DNA from 2 places in the Moraxella ovis genome. Region 1 is predicted to be linked to the other one. Evidence: riboswitches for the same ligand, from Rfam matches in the RefSeq annotation. Region 1 holds a riboswitch; the other holds the start of a gene.
What was found. A riboswitch is a leader RNA that binds a small molecule or an ion and turns the genes downstream of it on or off. The one in region 1 is predicted to bind thiamine pyrophosphate.
Positions count from the first base shown of each region.

Region 1 (8,376 bases):
TTGATGATGTTAGCCATGATGATTCCTTAGTGGTGCTTGGATGATTAATGATACCGTGCCAACGACAACCCATCAAGGCTGATGTCTGGCGCGCGCTTGGTGATGATGTCCGCAATTAATTTCCCAGAACCGCACGCCATGGTCCAGCCGAGTGTGCCATGCCCTGTATTGATGAATAGGTTATTGAATTTGGTCTCTCCGATGATTGGTGTGCCGTCTGGTGTCATGGGGCGAAGACCCATCCAGAAAGTCGCATTCGGTAAGTCGCCACCTGTGAATAAATCACGTGTAACCATCTCAAGCGTGGCTCGGCGAGCGGGATTTAACTTTAGATTAAAACCGCTTAATTCTGCCATGCCGCCCACACGAATACGATCATCAAAACGCGTGATGGCAATCTTAAAGGTCTCATCTAACACGGTCGAGACGGGCGCATTATCAGGATCGATAATGGGCACAGTCAGAGAATAGCCTTTGACGGGATAAACAGGTAAATTAAGCGCCAAAGGCTTGGCAATGTCACGCGAATAACTGCCAAAGGCCAGCACATAATGATCAGCGGTAAGTAGCTCGCCATCAGCCAGAACACCTGTGATGGCATTACCATCATGCTGAATTTGTTGCACGGTTTTATTAAATAAGAATTTTACCCCTAGATCTTTGGCGAGTGCGGCGAGTCTTTTAGTGAATAAGTTACAATCGCCCGTTTCGTCATTGGGCAGTCGAAGTCCGCCTACAAGTTTGTCCTTGGCGTGAGCCAGGGCAGGTTCGACTCGGGCTAGCTCATCGCGGCCAAGCAGTTCGTAAGCCACGCCACATTCTTTTAGAACTTCAATGTCACGACCCACCACATCCAGCTGAGCTTGTTTTCGGAATAATTGTAATGTGCCTTTGGTGCGGTCTTCGTATTGAATGCCTGTCTCTTGGCGCAGATTTTGTAGGCAATCACGGCTGTATTCCGCGACACGCATCATGCGTTCTTTGTTAAGGGCGTAGCGATCGGCGTTACAGTTGGCGAACATCTTGGCTGCCCACTGCGCCTGCCAAAGGGACCCATCGGGACTGATGGCAAAGGGTGCGTGTTTTTGAAGTAGCCATTTGGCGGCTTTTAGTGGGATGCCTGGGGCTGCCCAAGGGGTTGAATAACCAGGGGAGATTTGACCCGCGTTACCAAAACTGGTCTCTTCGGCGACATCATTTTGGCGTTCGATGACGGTGACATCTACGCCCAATTTAGCAAGATAATACGCTGACGTTACGCCAATGACGCCGCCGCCAAGTACGATTGCTTTCATAACTGACTGTCCTTGAAGGTAATGATATAAACAATCGCTTATGATAACAATCGCTTGAATGAATAACAAGCGGCATTTATGAGGTATCAAAATATTTTATGACGATGTCAAAAGATGTTTTGCTTTGCCTGGATAAAAGCTGTGTTATAATGTTATCAACTTGACGGAGTGCAACCCAAAGTTGCCGAGATTGTGGTTATGCCACAAAATCCGTTGAACCTGATGCGGTTCGTACCGCCGTAGGAAATCAAGTTTTCAAAATCTTAAAAATTCTGTATATTATTGATTTATATCGATAATTCTTTTTCATCATAAGATTTTTGATGGCTTGATTTGTTTATTAGCCATTTAAAAAGGATATTATGATGAGCCAAATCGCAAATCAACCCCACACCCATTCCCCACAAGATACCACAACCACAGAAATTGGCTGGATATATGAGAAAAACGAGCGAAGTTGTACAAATAGTACTACGAGTGAGTTTGACGAAGTAGAGCAAGCCAAGTTCGCAGGTTGTGAACAAGACGCCAAAGATTTAACTCGCATTCTACCTGCGTCCAAAAAGGTCTATGTACAAGGCTCACAAGCCAACATTCGTGTGCCGTTTCGTGAGATTACGCTCACCGACACGCCCATAGGTCTTAGCCAAAATGGCAAACAGGATGGTTTTGAGAAGAACGAGCCGATTTTGGTGTATGACACATCAGGTGTTTATACCGACCCGAGCGTTCACATTGACCTAAATCAAGGCTTGCCCAAACTGCGTGAGGCTTGGATTGCCGAGCGTGATGACACGGATGTTTTGGACGGTTTGACATCGGATTTTGGTAAGGCACGGCTTAACGACATTCGCACGGCGGACATTCGTTTTGCTCACATTGCCAGACCTAGACGAGCCAAGCGTGGCAAAAACGTTACCCAAATGCACTACGCCAGGCAAGGCATTATCACGCCTGAGATGGAGTACATCGCCATTCGTGAAAATGGCAAACAGCGTGATGGCGTGGATTTACGCCAACATCAGGGGCAAAATTTTGGGGCAAAAGTGCGTGAGATTACCCCTGAATTTGTGCGTAAGGAAGTGGCAGAAGGGCGAGCGATTATTCCTTGCAATATCAATCACCCAGAGAGCGAGCCGATGATTATTGGGCGAAATTTTTTGGTGAAAATTAACGCCAATATCGGCAACTCCGCCCTAGGCTCGTCCATTGATGAAGAAGTGGCGAAGATGACGTGGGCGACACGTTGGGGGGCGGATACGATTATGGATTTGTCCACAGGCAAAAATATCCACGAAACACGAGAATGGATTATCCGCAACAGCCCTGTGCCGATTGGGACGGTGCCGATTTATCAGGCGTTGGAAAAGGTAAATGGCGTGGCGGAGGATTTGACGTGGGAGATTTTTAAGGATACGCTCATTGAGCAGGCAGAGCAGGGCGTGGATTATTTTACCATTCATGCAGGGGTGCTACTTCGTTATGTGCCACTCACCGCCAATCGCTTGACGGGCATTGTCTCTCGGGGTGGGTCAATCATGGCACAGTGGTGCTTGGCTCATCACAAGGAGAATTTTATTTATGAGCATTTTGATGAGATTTGTGAAATTGCCAAAGCCTATGACGTGGCGTTTAGTTTGGGCGATGGACTAAGACCGGGCTGTATCCAAGATGCCAATGATGAAGCTCAATTTAGCGAATTAAAAACGCTTGGCGAGCTAACCAAACGTGCGTGGGTGCATGACGTACAAGTGATGATAGAAGGACCCGGACACGTTCCGATGCACATGATTAAAGAAAATATGGATGTGCAGTTAGAACATTGCCACGAAGCCCCATTTTATACGCTAGGGCCTTTGACGACTGACATTGCCCCTGGCTATGACCATATCACGAGTGCGATAGGGGCAGCGATGATTGGGTGGTATGGTACGGCAATGCTGTGCTATGTTACGCCAAAGGAGCATTTGGGTTTGCCCAACAAAAAGGACGTAAAAGACGGTATCATCACTTACAAAATCGCCGCTCACGCCGCCGACCTTGCCAAAGGACACCCACTCGCCCAAGTGCGTGATAATGCCTTGTCTAAGGCACGGTTTGAGTTTCGTTGGGAAGACCAATTTAACCTTGCCCTAGACCCTGACACGGCAAGGGCAATGCACGATGAGACCATGCCAAAAGAAGCCCATAAATCGGCTCATTTTTGTTCTATGTGTGGCCCGAAGTTTTGTTCCATGAAAATCACGCAAAACGTTAGGGAGTACGCCAAAGGTCTGGAGTATGAACAGCAGGCGGGCTTTGATGAGATGCGCCAAAAATACCACGAGACAGGCGCCAAGCTCTATCATCCATTGTAAATTCAATCAAAAACCGCACCCATGGTGTGGTTTTTTATTCTGTATCAAAAATTTACCCATCAAAAAGCACCCTCAAAATCTGCTATAATAAGCAAATTTTTATAATAATTGTGAGTAGCATGTCTTTATTTTCTTATTTTGAACGCAAGATTGACCCTTATCCAAGCAGTCCCATGCCTGTGATGACTCGTGGTAAATTGTTGTCGTTCCTGTGGGCATGCACTGAGGGTGCGCGTGGTTGGATTTTTGTCCGTATTGTGCTGTCAGTACTGCTTGGGGTGTTTGGTTCGTTGCTCTTTGCCTGGGCGGGGGACGTGGTTGATTGGCTAACCATCTACACACCAAGCACGCTTTGGCAAGAAAAAGGACAGACCATCATGATGATTTTGGGTTTGTGCGTCTTGTCGATTTTTGCAGAATTTTTTGGTAATTTGATTCGCTTTCAAGTGCTTCAAGGCGTTCTGCCAATGCGACTTCGTTGGTGGTTCCATAAGCACATGCTGGGACAGTCGATGCAGTTTTATCATGATGAGTTTTCTGGGCGTGTCTCTGCTAAGGTCATGCAAACGGCGCTGGGTGTACGTGATACGATCATGACGATGGCGGAGATGGTGTCTTTTGTGTCGGCATATCTTATTACCAGTGGCGTGATTTTGCTTGGACTTGATTTTTGGTTATTTGTGCCATTTGGTCTGTGGCTAATTACGGTTGTAGTGGTGATGAAATTTTTCTTACCAAGACTTAGAAAAACCGCCAGTGATCAAGCCGATGCTCGTGCACTGATGACAGGCCGTGTGACAGATGCTTATGCTAACATCAGTGCGGTGAAGCTGTTTAGTCACTCAAACCGTGAACTTGGCTATGCCAAATCTGCCATGAGTGAATTCATGACGACCGTGCATGCACAGATGCGCTGGGTGTCGCTGTTGGGCACGACGACCGAGACCATCTCACTCATCATGATCGTTGGTAGTACCGCGATTGGCGTGTATCTGTGGATGGCAGGCGAGGTTACTGTGGGTGCGATCGCCATTGCCTCGGGCATCGCGCTTAGATTAAAAGGCATGATTCAATGGATCATGTGGGAGATGGCAAGTTTATTTGAGCACATCGGCACAGTCCAAGATGGCATGAGTACGCTGACCACACAGCACGCCATCGTTGATGATGCGGATGCAACTGAGCTTGTCGTGACCGAAGGCAGTATTGTCTTTGATGATGTGTCTTTTAATTATGGTAAAGCAGATTCGCCAATCAAGCTGTTAGAGCAGTTTAATTTATCCATCAAAGCAGGCGAAAAAGTTGGTCTGGTTGGTCGAAGTGGTGCGGGTAAATCTACGCTTGTGAATCTACTGCTTAGATTTTATGATGTTGATGGCGGTAAAATCCGTATCGATGGTCAGGACATTAAGCGCATAACTCAGAACTCTCTTCGCCAAAACATCGGCATGGTCACTCAAGATACTGCGCTGCTACATCGTACCGTGCGTGAGAACATCGCTTATGGCAAGCCGAACGCCACAGATGAAGAGATCATCGCCGCTGCCAAAGCCGCACATGCGTGGGATTTTATTCAGACATTGCAGGATAAGCATGGTAATGTGGGACTTGATACGCAGGTGGGTGAGCGTGGTGTGAAGCTCTCAGGTGGTCAGCGTCAGCGTATCGCCATCGCGCGCGTCATGCTAAAAAATGCGCCAATTCTACTGCTTGATGAGGCAACTTCTGCACTAGACAGTGAAGTGGAATTCGCCATCACCCAAAGCCTAGATGACATGATGTCTGGTAAGACGGTCATCGCCATCGCACACCGTCTATCTACCATCGCAAGTCTTGACAAGCTTGTGGTCATGGACAAAGGTCAGATCATTGAGATCGGCAGCCATGATGAGCTCATCGTCAAAGGTGGCGTGTACGCGCACCTGTGGGCGAGACAGTCTGGCGGCTTCTTAGGTGAGATGGACGAATAACAAAAACCCCAAGTGATGAGCTTGGGGTTTTTATTTGGCGTGTTTTAGCCTTTTTTGGCGATGACTTTGCGCACTTTATCGCGAGCGCGGTCTTGCTTGAGACGTGATAGATAATCAACGAATACGATGCCTTTTAGGTGGTCTAATTCGTGCTGAATGCACACCGCCAAAAGACCATCCGCCTCCACACTAAAATCTTCCCCATTCTCATCTTTGGCCTCGATGCGCACGCGAGCAGGACGCTCCACGGTGTCATAGACCTCAGGAATGGACAGACAGCCTTCTTGGTAGGGTGCCAGCTCTTCGGTTAGTGGTGTTACCTTAGGATTGATATATACTTTAGGCTGTGGCTCTTCACCTTCTTTGGCTAGATCCATGACCACCACCTGAACATGTCTGTCCACCTGGGTGGCAGCCAGCCCGATGCCACGAGCGTCGTACATGGTCTCGAACATGTCTTCGATGAGCGTTTTGATGGTGTTGTCAATCACTTCCACTTCTTTGGCGACGGTGCGCAGGCGTGGATCTGGATAATGCAAAATTGGTAAAATTGCCATAAATTTCTCATAATTTTGTTAAATTTATCACCATTATAATTCAAAGCCCTTTTAATGGCAAAATTTATGCAAAATAGGGCGGCTTTTTGCCAAAATTTCCCCAAAAGCAACCAAATTTTGTGTAAAATGGTGTTTTTGTCTTTGAATCGCTGCGCTAAACCCAAGGAGAAGCCATGACCGCCCCACGTATCGCACAGATTAGCCGAAATACTGCCGAGACACAGATTTTTGTTTCTATTAATATTGATGGCACTGGCATCAGCAAGCTTGACACAGGCGTGCCATTTTTGGATCATATGCTTGATCAGATTACACGTCATGGACTGTTCGACCTTGAGATCAAATGTACGGGCGATACGTACATTGATGATCATCACAGTGTTGAAGATGTTGGTATTGCGCTTGGTCAGGCGCTAAAGATTGCACTTGGCGACAAAAAAGGCATCCGCCGTTATGGGCATTTTTATGCGCCGCTTGATGAGAGCCTAAGCCGTGTGGTGGTGGACATCTCAGGTCGCCCAAGCCTTCACATGGACGTGCCATTTACGCGCGCATATGTGGGTAAGCTTGATGTGGATTTGTTCAGCGAATTCTTTTATGGACTGGTGAATAATGCTGCCATCACGCTGCACATCGACAACCTAAAAGGCAAAAACAGCCACCATCAGATTGAGAGTGTATTTAAGGCGTTGGCGCGTGCACTGCGTATGGCGTGTGAGATCGATGAGCGCGCAGGCGGTGTGCTACCATCGACGAAGAATGTACTATAAGGTTTTGATTGTATTATGAAAATTGCATTATTGGATTATGGCGTCGGCAATTTATATTCTGTCGCCAATGCCCTAAAAACCGTCGGTGCTGACGTCATCATCACCAATGAGCCTGATAAAGTCGCTGCTGCTGACAAGGTGCTGCTGCCAGGTGTTGGCGCGATCGGTGATGCGATGCACCACATGAGAGCGGCAGGCGTGGATGTCGCTGTCAAGCAAGCCTTGAAGGACAAGCCTGTGATGGCAATCTGTGTTGGCATGCAGGCGATGTTCGACTATTCTACCGAAGGTGGTCGAGTAGAATGTTTGGGCGAGATTGCAGGTGGTGTAGAGCGTTTCGATGAATCTTGGGTAGATAATAATCAGCCCATCAAGATTCCGCATGTTGGTTGGAACGTGGTGAAGACTGACACCGATCATATGCTATGGCAGGGCTGCGCGAATAAGCATTTTTATTTTACCCACAGCTATTACTGCAAGCCCGACATGACAGATGCGCGCAATGACGGCATCATCGTGGCGACGTGTGATTATGGCGTGGAGTTCTGTGCGAGCGTCATTAAGGATAATCTGTTCATCACTCAGTTCCATCCTGAAAAAAGCCATGAAGCAGGATTGCAATTACTATCTAATTTTGTCAATTGGCAAATCTAATCCATCTTTGATGTATTATGTTCCACGTGAAACAAAAAAGCACGCTTATCAAAGCGTGCTTTTTAATGGGATTGGTTTAGTCTTGCCAACGACCAAATACCAAGCTGCCATTCGTACCACCAAAGCCAAAGCTGTTCGAGATGGCATAATTAACATTATCCACCTTACGAGCGGTATGAGCGATGTAGTCTAGCGTGCAACGCTCATCAGGGTTGTCTAGGTTGATGGTTGGGGGCAGCGTTTGGTTCTGTAGAGCGAGCACAGTGAAGATCGCTTCGATCGCTCCCGCTGCGCCCAGTAGGTGACCTGTCATTGACTTGGTTGAGCTCACCAGAATGTCATCACCGAATAAACTCTGAATCGCACAGCTCTCGGCGACATCGCCTGCTGGTGTGCTTGTGCCATGTGCGTTGACGTAGCCGACTTGGTCGGCATCTAGACCTGCATCACGTAGCGCATTTTGTATCGCGCGGCGCGCACCTTCACCATCTTCTGGCGGGGCAGTGATGTGACTTGCGTCATCGCTCATGCCAAATCCTACCAATTCAGCCAAGATGGTTGCGCCACGAGCTTTGGCGTGAGCTAAGCTTTCAAGCACTAGAGCGCCAGCGCCATCACCCAGAACGAAGCCGTCACGATCTGTATCGAAGGGTCGGCTTGCACGTGTGGGTTCATCATTACGTGTCGATAGGGCATGCATCGCGCCAAAGCCTGACATGCCCAGCGGTGTAGACGCTTTCTCGCTACCTCCGACTAGTACCGCATCCAAGTCG
Region 1 covers NZ_UGPW01000001.1:9,888-18,263, forward strand. Annotated here, with positions in the region: gene DYD54_RS00035 (RidA family protein) at 1-17, opposite strand, end outside; gene DYD54_RS00040 (D-amino acid dehydrogenase) at 45-1,295, opposite strand; TPP riboswitch at 1,450-1,559, shown strand; gene thiC (phosphomethylpyrimidine synthase ThiC) at 1,655-3,652, shown strand; gene DYD54_RS00050 (ABC transporter ATP-binding protein) at 3,772-5,622, shown strand; gene def (peptide deformylase) at 5,667-6,179, opposite strand; gene hisB (imidazoleglycerol-phosphate dehydratase HisB) at 6,353-6,949, shown strand; gene hisH (imidazole glycerol phosphate synthase subunit HisH) at 6,965-7,603, shown strand; gene fabF (beta-ketoacyl-ACP synthase II) at 7,680-8,376, opposite strand, start outside.

Region 2 (8,376 bases), 120 kb from region 1:
ACCCGCTCAAACCGTTGCTGCATGGATACGCTCGACGTTGCCATCTTGATCATCACCAGCACCGTGAGCGTATAGCCGACCTTGGTGGGGTCGATGATGGCGACCTGCTTGGCGATGATTTGTTGATCGATGAGCGTGCTGATGCGTCGCTGTGCTGTAGCGATAGAGATACCCGCTCGTTCGGCGACGCTCTTTAGCGGGAGTGTCGCATCATCTTGTAGGAGATTTAGGATGATTTTATCGGTGTCATCAATTGCGTGTGTCATTAGGTTGCATGATTTAGTTAATTATGAGAAATTTTATCAAAATTACCTATTATATGCAAAATAAAACTAAATAATTAACTTTGTTCGTGCTTTATTCTCATGATTTTTATTTAAAATGTGTGAAAATTATTTGAATAGACAAATATCATGAATGCGAACATTTCTGTAACCAATTCTAGTGTACTTATCGCCCCACAAGACACCGCCAAAGCTCGGGCGCGCCGACAATTCATGTGGGGAATTACGCTTGTCGTGCTCGCTAACTTGTTATTTGGTGTGCTGTACTGTACACTTATGGCAAATGGCTGTCACCTTTGACCGGTACGAGCGTGTTCTTGTGGCGCATGACGATGATTTTGGGCTGTTTGTTGGTGTTTTTGGTGGTTGGTGGGCAATCAAAAACCATCATCAATGATCTAAAAGCCATCAAAGCTGTAAAGTCCTGGTTTTGGCTGTTGTTGCCAACACCGATTTTTGCCAGTCAGCTGTGGCTCTTTATGTGGGCGCCATTGAACGATTAAGGAGTGCAGACGGCGATGGGTTATTTTCTTTTTCCATTGACGATGGTGCTGCTCGGCTGTGTGTTATTCAAAGAAAAGCTTAGCAAGGTGCAGTGGATTACGGTTGCCTTGGCGGGTATGGGTATAGCAGCGGAGATCATGCGCACAGGCGAGCTTAGCTGGGCGACGTTTTGGGTGTGCGGCACTTATCCGATTTACTACATCATGCGCCGCATTCAGAAGGTGCGCGCCGTGACAGGTCTGTTCATCGATGCGCTCATCATTGCGCCCTTGTGCTTGATTTGGCTTGTCATGACTGACATGGATACGGTCAAGGTGGTGTTAACGGATGGTTGGCTACTCCTTAAAGTCGTGGGTCTTGGCGTGGTGAGTATCCTTGCGCTACAGTCGCATCTTGGAGGCGAATCGTCTACTGCCTGTCAGCCTGTTCGGCTTGATGGGATATATTGAGCATGCGCTGTTGTTCTTGCTTGCGGTGACAGTGCTTGGCGGAATATTTACGATGGACATGCTGGGCAGCTATGGGCTGATCTGGGCGGGAATTTTGTGCTTGGTGTTACAAGGCATCGTCTCGTATCGCAAGAATAAAGGTGAATCAGCATCAAGCCAATAAAATAAAAAGGTCAATATTACATTGACCTTTTTATTTTGACGATGGGAATTATCGCAAATCCGCCTTGAACCCGCGTTTTTTATCCATTTGCCAATCGCGTTCTTTTAGGGTGGCGCGCTTGTCGTGGAGTTTTTTACCTTTAGCTAGGGCGATTTCGCATTTGACGCGTGAAGATTTCCAGTAGCAAGATAATGCCACGACCGCATAGCCTTTTTGGTTGACCATGCCGAATAATTTGTCAATCTCACGGCGATTAAGAAGTAATTTGCGCGTGCGAATGTTGTCTGGATTGATGTGCGTTGAGCTGGTCAAAAGCGGTTGAATGTGCGCACCGAACAAGAAAGCTTCGCCATTTTTGAAAATGACGTAAGCGTCAGTGATCGCCATTTTGCCTGCGCGGATTGCTTTGACTTCCCAGCCCTCCAGGGCAAGACCAGCTTCAAAGGTCTCTTCGATAAAATATTCGTGGCGTGCTTTTTTGTTGGCGCAGATTTGATTGCTTGGTTTTTTTGCCATGAGTTGTTGTCCTATTTTTATATAATGCTTGGTATTATAACAAATTATGACAGCCGATAAAGTAGCGCATCTGTTAATTTGCCTAATTGGCAATTTTTGCGAAATCGATTTGCCTTTAAGGGCGATAATTGATACCATGAACATGATTTATCCATATTATCTACACAAGGAACAACCATGCTAAATAGCGCTCCTACCATTGAGACTTTATTGAACCACCGCTCTGTGCGTAAATACACAGGCGAACCGATCTCTAATGAGATGCTGCAGGCGATCTTGGAAGCGGGGCGTGCGGTATCGACGTCCAGCTTTTTGCAGGCGACGAGCATCATTCGTGTGGTTGATGGCGCTAAGCGTACCCAGCTGCGTCAGATCTCATGCAACATGAGCGAGGCGGATTATAATGAAGCGTTTGCCAATGGCGAGCGTTTGGGTCATGGCTATGTGGAGTCTTGTGCTGAGTATCTGATTTTTTGTATGGATGCTAAGCGCCATAACCAGCTGGCGGATGTGCAGACTGACTGGACAGAGGTGACGCTAATTGGTGCGATCGATGCCGCGCTCATGGCGCAAAACGTACTGGCTGCGGCCGAGAGTCTTGGCTTGGGCGGCGTATTTATCGGCTCTCTTCGTAATGATATCGAGCGAGCAGGCGAGATCTTAGGCTGCCCTAAACACGTCGTGCCATTATTCGGCCTGTGCTTAGGTCATCCCGATTGGGAGTCTAAGATTAACCAATCACAGCGCCCACGTCTGCCGCTAGACGTGCTTGTCTCTACCGACGCCTACCAAGAAGCTGATGAAGCCTCCCTAAATGCGTACAACGAACAAGTGCGTGAATATTACCAAGGGCGCAAGCTTGATCTAGACTGGCGTGCTCAAATCGCCCAAACCTTCGGCGGTGAAGTGCGTCCCTTCATGCTAGAATACCTACAAAAGCAAGGTTTTGCTAAGCGCTAACCTTTAGCATTCAAGCCTTTCGTTCCACATTGCAGGCGCGAAAGGCTTTACAATATTGACGCGAATACGTTATAATTTTTTGAATTTTTAGTCGGGGTGCTGTCCTTGTGATGGCTGAGATAACACCCGTGAACCTGATTCAGTTAATACTGTCGTAGGAAACTAAACCATGCCCACCCCATCATTTCTACTGTCATGCTAGAGGGCGTATGCACCACGTTAGCATAGACGGTCTGTCGCTAAGATTCGGCGAGCAGCAGATTTTTCATGATTTTAATTTTCAATTGCCCAAAGGTCGCTTTAGCAGTCTATTGGGTGGCTCGGGTGTGGGCAAATCCACCTTGCTGCGCATCATCGCAGGACTGGAGAAAGGCTATCAGGGAGAAGTTAGCTTCCTAGACGATGCCAATATCGCCTACATGGCTCAGCACGATGCGCTGTATCCTTGGCTAGCAATCATCGATAATGTACAGCTCTATGCGCACCTATCAGGTCGCAAATCCCCCAAGACACACGCCAAAGCACTGCAACTACTCACCCAAGTAAAGATGAGCGATCACACTCATAAAAAAGTCCACGAACTCTCAGGCGGCCAAAGACAGCGTGTTGCATTGGCGCGCACGCTCATGATGGATGCCGATCTAGTGCTGATGGATGAGCCGTTTTCTGCATTAGATGCCGTGACACGCCATGAATTACAGGCTTTGGCGTATGAATTGCTACAAGACAAAACCGTCCTACTTATCACTCACGATCCCCAAGAAGTTCTTCGACTTAGTGATGATATTTATGTCCTAAAACACCAGCCCGCCACCATATCCCTAAAAATCACGCCAGATGATAGACCCATTAGGGCACTCACTCATAGCGCATTTGGTGAGCTACATGCACGGCTCCTTGCCGAGCTTGGGGAGATTGTCTGATGCGATGGCTCAAGATACCTTTGATTACCTTGGTTTTGTTATTGATTTGGCAGGTGATCGTGTCGCTTGGTCAGTTACCGCACTACATTCTACCAAGTCCTTTGGCGGTCTATGAATCATTCTTAGTGCATCATGAGCTTATCTGGGAGCACGCCAGAATTACGCTGATTGAGATTTTGTTTGGGCTTGGCATTGGCGCGACCTTGGGTGTGGCATCAGCATTGATATTAAGTGCGTCGCGCAGATTGTCCTCGGTGCTGTTACCTATACTGATCATCTCGCAGGCGATTCCTGTATTTGCCATCGCGCCATTGCTTGTGCTTTGGTTTGGATATGGGATCGCCTCGAAGATTGTCATGACGGTGATGATTATTTATTTCCCTGTCACGGCAGCGTGTTTTGATGGGCTGCGCCAGACTCAGAATGCGTGGCTTGACATTGCTCGAACTTATCGCATTTCGCCCATGCAGATGCTATTAAAGGTTAAACTGCCCGCTGCGCTACCTGCCCTAGCATCAGGGCTTCGCATCGCCATCTCGATCGCACCAATTGGGGCGGTGGTTGGCGAATGGGTCGGCTCATCGCACGGTTTGGGTTATCTCATGTTGCATGCCAATGCCAGAATGCAGGTTGATTTGATGTTTGTGGCGTTATTTGTACTCGTCATTATCGCACTTAGTCTGTATTTTTTGGGCGATTATTTATTAAAACGCCTAATCCCTTGGGCACCCCATGTACGTTAATCACAGAACTAACCATAAAAAGGAGAATTTATGACTTTATCGAAATTTATCAAAGGTGCGCTTATCGCCACCGCTGCGCTGATTTTATCGGCTTGTGCACCAAAAGAACAAAATGCTAAAGACAGTGCGCAAGACGTTCAAAAGCTAACATTGCTACTAGATTGGTTCGTAAACCCGAATCACGCAGCCATCATCATCGCCAAGCAGCAAGGGTATTTTGACGAACAGGGGCTTGATGTTGAAATCACAGAACCCGCCGATCCATCCATGCCGCCAAAACTGGTCGCCTCAAACCAAGCAGATATCGCGGTTGATTATCAGCCGCAGCTACAACAAAGCATCGCCCAAGGCTTGCCACTTGTGCGCATTGGCACGGTGATTAATACGCCGCTGAACAGCTTAGTCATTCTAAAAGACAGCAACATCACCAAGTTAGAAGACCTAAAAGGCAAAAAAATCGGCTATTCGGTGAGTGGGTTTGAAGAGCTATTATTAAAGACCATGCTACAATCAGTCAATTTAACCGACAAAGACGTACAAATGGTGAATGTAAACTGGTCGCTTTCGCCTTCTTTGCTTAGCGGTCAGGCGGATGGCGTGATTGGTGCGTTTCGTAATTTTGAGCTTAATCAATTACACATCGAAAAACACGAAGGCGTGGCGTTCTATCCAGAGGATCATGGGGTGCCCGCCTATGATGAGCTGATTTTTGTGGCGAACAAGAACGCTATTCAAGACGAAAAATTGGTTAAATTCATGAATGCCATCACTCAGGCGACAGATTTTATCAAACAAAATCCTGATCAAGCATGGCAGTTATTCGTGGCTTATAAGCCAAAAGAGCTTGATAATAAACTGAACAAGCTGGCGTGGGCGGACACCTTGCCGCACCTGCCAAATAACCCAAAAGCGCTGGATGTTAACCGCTATCAAGCCATGGCGGATTTTATGTACGCCCAAAACCTAACCAAAAAACTACCCAATGTCAGCGAATACGCCATCGAACTGCCTTAAAGGTCATCAAAAACGCATCCAAAATGGGTGCGTTTTTTAATTTAAATCAGCAAGGCGATTCTAAAATCACAAACAGGTTTAAAAAATTAGCAAAATTTGATAGCATACTCAGTTATTTTAGCCAGATTTAAAAAGCCAATGACCTCACACACCCCAAAAAAAGCCCTATACCCTGGGACATTCGATCCCATTACCAATGGGCACATCGATCTTGTTAAGCGCACATTGAAACTGTTTGATGAAGTGATCATTGCCGTTGCTTTCGCCCATCACAAGAAGCCACTGTTTAGCTTCGATGAGCGTGTGGCGATGGTGGAATCGGTGTTTAAAGATGATCCACGTGTGGTGGTGGTTGGCTTTGAAGGGCTTTTGGTGGATTTTGCCATAGAGCAAAACACCCAAGCGGTCATTCGTGGTCTGCGCGCGGTGTCGGATTTTGAATATGAATTTGGTCTTGCCAACATGAATCGTAGTTTGGATGAGAATTTTGAGGCGGTATTTTTGACGCCATCTCAAGAATATTCCTTTGTGTCATCTACATTGGTGCGTGAAGTAGCACGACTTGGTGGCGATGTCTCAAAATTCGTTCCGCCTTGTGTGCTGACAGGCTTTGCCAACAAGTTTGCGGTGAACTAAATGGCGTTAATCATTACCGAAGAATGCATCAACTGCGATGTCTGCGAACCTGTCTGCCCTAATGAAGCTATCAGTGCTGGCGATGACATCTATGTGATCGACCCGAATTTATGCACAGAATGCGTGGGTCATTATGATACGCCGCAGTGTGTAGATATCTGTCCTGTAGATTGTATTCCAAAAGACCCAAATCATGCCGAGAGCGAAGAAGAGCTTTTGGCGAAATTTCATCGAATTACTGGATAATACGGATAATTTATAAAGCAATCAAAGATTGTGTCTTAAGCCAAGAAAATTATGATATACTAGCCATCTTGGCAGACCAGACAATCGCCGTCCAAACTTTGGAGGGAGGAAAGTCCGGGCTACATAGGGCGACGTGCTAGCTAACGGCTAGGGGGCGAAAGCCTACGACCAGTGCAACAGAGAGCAGACCGCCTATTATATAGGTAAGGGTGAAAGGGTGGGGTAAGAGCCCACCGCATGACTGGCAACAGTTCATGGCATGGTAAACTCCACGTGTAGCAAGACCAAATAGGTGTCCAACGAGTTGCCCGCTTGGGACACGGGTAGGTTGCTTGAGCGTATCAGTGATGATGCGCCTAGATGAATGATTGTCCACGACAGAACCCGGCTTATCGGTTTGCCATAATATTTTAAAAAATTGCAAAATTATTGAAAAATGTCATTGACAGCAGATGAATTCATCTGTATAATTCGCACCCTGTAACGGCGATGTAGCTCAGCTGGTTAGAGCGCACGACTCATAATCGTGAGGTCAAGAGTTCAAGTCTCTTCATCGCCACCAATTATAAAATAATTTGAAAAAAGTTCTTGACTTCTATTCAAAATATAGTATAATTGAATTTCAGCTAACAAAAAAACAACTTTAAAAATTATCAACTAAAAATAAATTTTAAAAGTTGCTTGACACAACAAAATAATGTGATAAAATGGTTAGCCTTGATTAATGATGCAGACGATGTATCATACACTATTTAAAATCCAAACTAAAGAACAACTTGTGTGGATTTTTGTCAATACAAGATAATTCAATAAATAATATATAAATATTCATTTATTAGTTATTAAGACAAAAATACTCAAAGTTAATTCATTTACACGATGAGCTGATACTTTAATTAGTATCAAATTTTGCTAGTAATATAATAAATGAGCCAAGTCCTAACTTATCTTAGTTTACTAAGATACTTAATAGGCATCTTAAAAAGATTAAACTGAAGAGTTTGATCATGGCTCAGATTGAACGCTGGCGGCAGGCTTAACACATGCAAGTCGAACGATGAGTATCCAGCTTGCTGGATATGATTAGTGGCGAACGGGTGAGTAATGCTTAGGAATCTGCCTAGTAGTGGGGGATAACCATCCGAAAGGATGGCTAATACCGCATACGACCTACGGGTGAAAGGGGGCGTAAGCTCTCGCTATTAGATGAGCCTAAGTCGGATTAGCTGGTTGGTGGGGTAAAGGCCTACCAAGGCGACGATCTGTAGCTGGTCTGAGAGGATGATCAGCCACACTGGGACTGAGACACGGCCCAGACTCCTACGGGAGGCAGCAGTGGGGAATATTGGACAATGGGCGAAAGCCTGATCCAGCCATGCCGCGTGTGTGAAGAAGGCCTTTTGGTTGTAAAGCACTTTAAGTGGGGAGGAAAAGCTTGTGGTTAATACCCACAAGCCCTGACGTTACCCACAGAATAAGCACCGGCTAACTCTGTGCCAGCAGCCGCGGTAATACAGAGGGTGCGAGCGTTAATCGGAATTACTGGGCGTAAAGCGCGCGTAGGTGGTTGTTTAAGTCAGATGTGAAATCCCTGGGCTTAACCTAGGAACTGCATCTGATACTGGACAACTAGAGTAGGTGAGAGGGAAGTAGAATTCCAGGTGTAGCGGTGAAATGCGTAGAGATCTGGAGGAATACCGATGGCGAAGGCAGCTTCCTGGCATCATACTGACACTGAGGTGCGAAAGCGTGGGTAGCAAACAGGATTAGATACCCTGGTAGTCCACGCCGTAAACGATGTCTACCAGTCGTTGGGTCTTTTAAAGACTTAGTGACGCAGTTAACGCAATAAGTAGACCGCCTGGGGAGTACGGCCGCAAGGTTAAAACTCAAATGAATTGACGGGGGCCCGCACAAGCGGTGGAGCATGTGGTTTAA
Region 2 covers NZ_UGPW01000001.1:129,764-138,139, forward strand. Annotated here, with positions in the region: gene DYD54_RS00605 (Lrp/AsnC family transcriptional regulator) at 1-266, opposite strand, end outside; gene DYD54_RS11325 (hypothetical protein) at 414-584, shown strand; gene DYD54_RS00610 (EamA family transporter) at 581-787, shown strand; gene DYD54_RS00615 (EamA family transporter) at 803-1,237, shown strand; gene DYD54_RS11330 (hypothetical protein) at 1,221-1,400, shown strand; gene smpB (SsrA-binding protein SmpB) at 1,449-1,916, opposite strand; gene nfsA (oxygen-insensitive NADPH nitroreductase) at 2,094-2,876, shown strand; TPP riboswitch at 2,959-3,054, shown strand; gene DYD54_RS00630 (ABC transporter ATP-binding protein) at 3,086-3,799, shown strand; gene DYD54_RS00635 (ABC transporter permease) at 3,799-4,542, shown strand; gene DYD54_RS00640 (ABC transporter substrate-binding protein) at 4,573-5,556, shown strand; gene coaD (pantetheine-phosphate adenylyltransferase) at 5,695-6,192, shown strand; gene DYD54_RS00650 (YfhL family 4Fe-4S dicluster ferredoxin) at 6,193-6,438, shown strand; RNA gene rnpB (RNase P RNA component class A) at 6,507-6,846, shown strand; tRNA gene DYD54_RS00660 (tRNA-Met) at 6,924-7,000, shown strand; rRNA gene DYD54_RS00665 (16S ribosomal RNA) at 7,428-8,376, shown strand, end outside.
Region 2: another riboswitch for thiamine pyrophosphate. It lies ahead of DYD54_RS00630 (ABC transporter ATP-binding protein); the one in region 1 lies ahead of thiC (phosphomethylpyrimidine synthase ThiC).